DNA from 2 places in the Bradyrhizobium sp. S3.2.6 genome. Region 1 is predicted to be linked to the other one. Evidence: riboswitches for the same ligand, from Rfam matches in the RefSeq annotation. Region 1 holds a riboswitch; the other holds the start of a gene.
The links. A riboswitch is a leader RNA that binds a small molecule or an ion and turns the genes downstream of it on or off. The one in region 1 is predicted to bind glycine.
Positions count from the first base shown of each region.

Region 2: it holds a riboswitch for glycine, as region 1 does, so the genes downstream of both, gcvT (glycine cleavage system aminomethyltransferase GcvT) here and ABID58_RS16190 (D-amino acid dehydrogenase) in region 1, are expected to answer to the same signal.

Region 1 is NZ_JBEPOS010000007.1:203,744-207,152, reverse strand. Features, by position in the region: gene ABID58_RS16195 (M20/M25/M40 family metallo-hydrolase) at 1-1,011, shown strand, start outside; glycine riboswitch at 1,106-1,210, shown strand; glycine riboswitch at 1,214-1,341, shown strand; gene ABID58_RS16190 (D-amino acid dehydrogenase) at 1,410-2,723, shown strand; gene ABID58_RS16185 (ABC transporter permease) at 2,907-3,409, shown strand, end outside.
Region 2 is NZ_JBEPOS010000007.1:59,860-63,268, forward strand. Features, by position in the region: gene gcvH (glycine cleavage system protein GcvH) at 1-356, opposite strand, end outside; gene gcvT (glycine cleavage system aminomethyltransferase GcvT) at 370-1,518, opposite strand; glycine riboswitch at 1,665-1,755, opposite strand; gene alaS (alanine--tRNA ligase) at 2,000-3,409, shown strand, end outside.

The sequences.
Region 1 (3,409 bases):
GCGCGGGATATGGCGATCATGGGTGCGACCATCGAGCGCATCGCCGGCCGTCAGGGCTTTGGCGGCGTCGTCCGCGCGCGCTTCCCGCATCCAAAGCAGGGCGAGCCGGGCATCCTGATCGCCGGGCACGTGGATACCGTCCACCCGGTCGGCACCATCGAGAAGCTGAAATGGCGGCGCGAGGGCAACAAGTGCTACGGCCCCGGCATCTACGACATGAAGGGCGGCAACTATCTCTCGCTGGAAGCGATCCGGCAGCTGGCGCGCGCGTCCTTCACAACGCCGCTGCCGATCACCATCCTGTTCACGCCCGACGAGGAAGTCGGCACGCCCTCGACGCGCGACATCATCGAGGCGGAAGCTGCGCGCAACAAATATGTGCTCGTGCCCGAGCCCGGCCGCGCCGACAACGGCGTCACCACCGGACGTTACGCCATCGCGCGATTCAATCTGGAAGCGACGGGGCGGCCGAGCCACGCGGGCGCGACCCTGTCGGCGGGACGCTCGGCCATCCGCGAGATGGCAAGGCAGATTCTTGCGATCGACGCGATGACGACGGAAGACTGCACCTTCTCGGTCGGCGTCGTGCATGGCGGACAATGGGTCAATTGCGTGGCCACGACCGCGACCGGCGAAGCGCTCTCCATGGCGAAGCGCCAGGCCGATCTCGACCGCGGCGTCGAGCGGATGCTGGCCCTGTCGGGCACCGCGAACGACGTCAGCTTCAAGGTGACGCGTGGCGTGACGCGGCCGGTGTGGGAGGCGGATGCCGGCACCATGGCGCTGTATGAAAAGGCGCGCGGCATAGCCAAATCTCTCGGCACGGAATTACCGCGTGCGAGCTCCGGCGGAGGCTCCGACGGCAACTTTACGGGCGCGATGGGAATTCCGACGCTCGACGGTCTCGGCGTGCGCGGCGGCAATGGCCACACGCTCGAGGAGTTCATCGAGGTCGAGAGCCTGGTTGAACGCGGGCGCTTGATGGCCGGGTTGCTTGCGACGCTGGAGTAATTGAATCAACTTCGCACTGCACAATGTGTTGGCAGGCGCGGTTCAAATTTAGCCTTGTCTAAAAATAAGGCGCATCGTACTGCTCGATGGTCCACGCGACGATGCGGGAGAGATCGCAATGAAGGCTTCCCGCTTTCATTGCGGCGCCGACGGAGCAACCGCCCCGGAAACTCTCAGGCAAAAGGACTGTTTCGTCAGGACGATCTGGAGAGAGACGGCACGAATGAGACATCGTGACGTCCACCGAAGGGGATAGTCCGTATTGGCCTTGTGAGGTCCGCCCTCGCCGAGGTCCGTGTCGGATCAAGCTCTCAGGTAACCGTGACAGATGGGGCGCCGCCAACGGCTTTCGGGCCGGCGGTTAGCCGACTCTAACTCACGGGAGCCCCGACTTCATCATGACTCATATCGCCATCATTGGCGCCGGCATCACCGGCGTAACGACTGCCTATGCCCTGCTCGAACGCGGCTTTGAGGTGACGGTGCTCGACAAGCATCGCTACGCCGCGATGGAGACCTCGTTTGCGAACGGCGGGCAGCTCTCCGCCAGCAATGCCGAGGTGTGGAATAGCACCGCCACGATCCTGAAAGGCCTGCGCTGGATGTTCCGGCGCGACGCGCCGCTGCTGATGAACCCGCGGCCGAACTGGCACAAATATTCCTGGATGAGCGAGTTCGTCGCCAATATCGGAAACTACCGCGCCAACACGATTCTGACCACGCGGCTCGCGATCGAAGCCCGCAAGCACCTGTTCGAGATTGCGGCACGCGAAGGCATCGACTTCGATCTCGAACGTCGCGGCATCCTCCACATCTATCACGACAGGAAGGGTTTCGAGTCCGGCCTGCGCGTCAACGCACTGCTGCAGGAAGGTGGGCTCGATCGGCGCCCGGTGACTTCAGAGGAAATCCGCACGATCGAGCCGACGCTGCGCAAGGATTATTACGGCGGCTTCTACACGCCGTCGGATGCGGCCGGCGACATCCACAAGTTCACGCGCGGGCTGGCGGATGCCTGCAAGCGTCGCGGCGCAACCTTCATCCATGAGGCCAATATCGATTCCATCGCGCAAGTCCGCGGCGGCTTCGTCATCGGCTGGGCTGATCTGTCCGCAAGCGACGCGGTCGCCTCCGCGCGCGGCGTGCTGAAGGTTGATGGCGTCGTGGTCTGCGCCGGCGTTGCCAGCCGTCACTTCGCCGCCATGCTCGACGAGCGCGTCAACGTCTATCCGGTGAAGGGCTATTCGATCACCGTGCACCTCGATACCGACGAAAGCCGTAGCGCGACGCCGACCCTCAGCCTGCTCGACGAAGCCGCCAAGATCGTCACCAGCCGGCTCGGCGCGGATCGTTTTCGCGTTGCCGGCACGGCCGAGTTCAACGACTTCAACCGCGACATCCGCGCCGACCGCGTGCAGCCATTGATCGACTGGGTGCGCAGCAATTTCCCGGCGGTCGAGACGTCTCGCATTATTCCGTGGGCCGGGCTGCGTCCGATGATGCCCGACATGATGCCGGTGGTGCGAGCAGGCCGGATGCCCGGCGTGTTCTTCAACACCGGCCACGGCCATCTCGGCTGGACGTTATCGGCCGCGACCGCGCAAATGATTGCCGCAACCATCGACGGCTGGCGCGGGCTCAACGCGCCGCCAACCGTCCCTTCGCTTCGGGGCGAACTTGCGGTTGAGCGCGAGATGCGCAGTGCATCCTGAGTGGTCGCAAAACCGATGCGGGGCGGCCTCTTGCGACCGCCCTGCCCTTGGCACACAATTTGCCCCGAGACGACGGTTCTCCGGCCGGCTTTTCCAGCCCGAACGACAGGCACGCATGATAGACACGATCGAATCCACGGGTGCCCTCTGGGCGTCGCAAGTTCCGCAGCCGGAGATAGGTTCATGCTAGGTTATCTCATTCGCCGCGTTCTGGCTGCGGTGCCCGTGATGGGCGTCGTCGCGCTGTTCGTGTTCCTGTTGCTGCGGCTGACGCCCGGCGACCCGGCCGCGATTCTCGCCGGCGACAATGCGACGCCGGAGCGGCTGGAGCGGATTCGCGCCTCGCTCGGCCTCAACGAGCCGCTGATCGTGCAGTTCATCACCTGGGTCGGCAAGCTCTTGCACGGCGATCTCGGCACGTCGCTGATCTCCAATTTGCCGGTCATGAAGATGATCGGCCAGCGCGTCGAGCCGTCGATCTCGATCGCGCTGTCGACCATCATCCTCGCCGTCATCGTCGCCGTGCCCTTGGGCGTGATCGCGGCCTGGAAGCACGGCACTTGGATCGACCGTTTCGTGATGGGCCTCTCCGTGCTCGGCTTCTCGGTGCCGGTGTTCGTGGTCGGCTATGTCCTGATCGAGGTCTTTGCGATCGACCTGCGCTGGGTGCCGGTGCAGGGTTTCAA
Region 2 (3,409 bases), 140 kb from region 1:
GCCTTGTAGGCGGCTTCATCCATGAGGCCGCCGAGCTCGCTCTTGTCGGCAATCTTGATCTTGAAGAACCAGGCTTTGCCTTGCGCATCCGAATTGACCAGCGCCGGCTCGCTCGCGAGATCGGGGTTGGTCTCCAGCACCTCGCCGGTCACAGGCGCGTAGACGTCGGAGGCGGCCTTCACCGATTCCACGACGGCTGCGGCTTCGGCCTTCTTGAGGACGCGGCCGAGCTTGGGCAGCTCGACGAACACGACGTCGCCGAGCTGCGACTGCGCGTAATCGGTGATGCCGACAGTGGCGACATCGCCCTCGATCGCGAGCCATTCGTGGTCGGTGGTGTACAGTGTCGTAGTCATTTTCTTAAAGTCCTCAGCGTTTGTAGGTGTTTTTCACGAAGGGCATGGCGGCGACGGTGAGCGGCAGACTTTGCGCGCGCACCTCGGCAAAGAGTTTTGTGCCGAGCGCGCTCAGGCTTGTGGGCACATAGCCCATCGCGACTGGCGCATTCAGGCTCGGGCCGAAACCGCCCGAGGTGACCTTTCCGATCGGCTCGCCGCCAGCGCTATCGGCAAACAGCAGCGCGCCTTCGCGCACCGGCGCGCGGCCCTCAGTGCGCAGGCCGACGCGGCGGCGGGATGCGCCGTGATCGAAATGAGCGAGGATCTTTTCGGCTCCGGGAAAACCGCCGGCGCGGGCGCCGCCGCTGCGGCGGCTTTTCTGCACCGACCATTCCAGCGCGGCCTCGACCGGCGTGGTCGCAGTGTCGATGTCGTGGCCGTAGAGGCAGAGGCCGGCTTCCAGCCGCAGGCTGTCGCGGGCCCCTAAGCCGATCGGCATCACGTCAGGATTTTCCAGCAGCGTCCTGGCCAGGCGCTCGGCATCCGCAGCGGGCACCGAAATTTCAAAACCGTCCTCGCCGGTGTAGCCGGAACGCGAGACAAAGCAGGCAAGCCCGGCGACCTGATGCGGGCCGGCGTCCATGAACTTCATGGCGGGCGCCTCTGCACACAATTTCGCCAGTGCAGCCTCGGCCTTCGGGCCCTGTAAGGCGATCAGCGCGCGATCGGCGAGCGAATCGATGACGCAGGCGTCGGAGAGATTGGCGCGCAGGTGCGCCTCGTCCTCGGCCTTGCAGGCGGCGTTGACGACCAGGAACAAATGATCGTCGAAATTGGCGACCATCAGGTCATCGAGAATGCCGCCATCCGCATTGGTGAACTGGGCGTAGCGCTGCCGCCCCTGTGCAACCGCGACGATATCCTGCGGCACCAGCCGCTCCAGCGCGCGGGCGGCGTCCTCGACCTTGCCCGACTTCGGCCGGAGCGCGATCTGGCCCATATGGGAGACGTCGAACAGGCCGGCCTGGTTGCGGGTCTGGAGGTGCTCTTTCAGGACGCCCGCGGGGTACTGCACGGGCATGTCATAGCCCGCGAACGGCACCATCTTGCCGCCGAGCGACACATGGAGGTCGTAGAGGGGGGTACGTCTCAGGGAGTCTCGGTCGTCGCGCACTGACATCACAGGGGCCCTCGGCGGTTCCCCGGGGACGATTCCCCTGAGGACACCAATCGAAGCCCCATCTGTCGCTGTGCCTGAGAGTATTATCCCGTCGGCGGACGCAGTCCGGGCCTTAAGCCCGTCGGCGCCTCTTTCCAGATGTCGTCAAAGCCACGCGGTCCTTTTGCCTGAGAGTTTCCGGGGCGGTTGCTCCTTCGGCGCCGGCTACCCAAAGCCGGTCTCTCCCGACGTGGCCGTACGATACAGATGGGTACAGACCACAGCCCGGCCAAGCCTGTCAACGCGCCCTTTGCGGCTTTCCAACGGGATTGCAACGGGATCGCAACGGGATTGCGCGACTGCGGCAACCCTCTGATCTCTCTGCACAGTTTCTGGACAGCGAAGCTGGCCTTGTCTAAAAGCGCTTTGGCCCGCAGATATCAGCCGAATCCCAGGTTTGGACGGCAAGGAAGCGGGTCCAAGCACACCCGATTGGATGAACATGAGCGGCGTCAACGAGATCAGGTCGACCTTTCTGAACTTCTTTGCCGAGAACGGCCACGAGATCGTGTCGTCCTCGCCATTGGTGCCGCGCAACGACCCGACGTTGATGTTCACCAATGCCGGCATGGTGCAGTTCAAGAACGTTTTTACAGGTGTCGAGAAGCGGCCGTATCAGCGCGCCACCACTTCGCAGAAATGCGTGCGCGCCGGCGGCAAGCACAACGACCTCGACAATGTCGGCTACACCGCGCGCCATCTCACCTTCTTCGAGATGCTCGGCAACTTCTCGTTCGGCGACTACTTCAAGGAGCGCGCGATCGAGCTGGCCTGGAAGCTCATCACGAAGGAGTTTGGGCTGAACAAGGACAAGCTGCTCGTCACCGTCTACCACACCGACGACGAGGCGCACGGGCTCTGGAAGAAGATCGCCGGCTTCTCCGACGACCGTATCATCCGCATCCCGACCTCGGACAATTTCTGGGCAATGGGCGACACCGGCCCGTGCGGCCCGTGCTCGGAGATCTTCATCGATCGCGGCGACCACATCTGGGGCGGCCCTCCGGGCTCTCCGGAGGAGGACGGCGATCGCTTCCTCGAATTCTGGAATCTCGTCTTCATGGAATACGAGCAGGTGACGAAGGAGGAGCGCGTGGATCTGCCGCGTCCCTCGATCGACACCGGCATGGGCCTGGAGCGCATGGCCAGCATCATGCAGGGCGTCGACAGCGTGTTCGAGACCGACCTGTTCCGTCACCTGATCGATGCGACGTCGTCCGCGCTGGGCCACGGGCCGAACGAGCAGACGGTGGCCTCGTTCCGCGTCATCGCCGACCATCTGCGCTCGTCCGCCTTCCTCGTCGCGGATGGCGTGCTGCCCTCCAACGAGGGCCGCGGCTATGTGCTGCGCCGGATCATGCGCCGGGCGATGCGCCATGCGCAGCTTTTGGGCGCGAAAGAGCCGCTGATGCATCGCCTGGTCTGGGCGCTGGTTCGCGAGATGGGCCAGGCCTATCCCGACCTGATGCGCGCGGAGAATCTGATCGAGGAAACGCTGCGGCTGGAAGAGACCCGCTTCCGCAAGACGCTGGTGCGCGGCCTCGCCATCCTCGACGAGAAGAGCGCGTCCTTGAAGCAGGGCGACATGTTCGACGGCGACGTCGCCTTCACGCTGTACGACACCTACGGCTTCCCGCTGGACCTGACGCAGGACGCGCTGAAGTCGCGCGGCATCGGCGTCGACCAGTCCGCCTTCACCGACGCGATGGAGCGCCAGAAGGCCAAGGCGCGCGAGTCCTGGAAGGGGTCCGGCGAGGCGGCTTCCGAAGCGATCTGGTTCCCGCTGCGCGAAAAACTCGGGGCCACCGAATTTCTGGGCTACGAGACCGAGAGCGCCGAAGGCGTGGTGTCC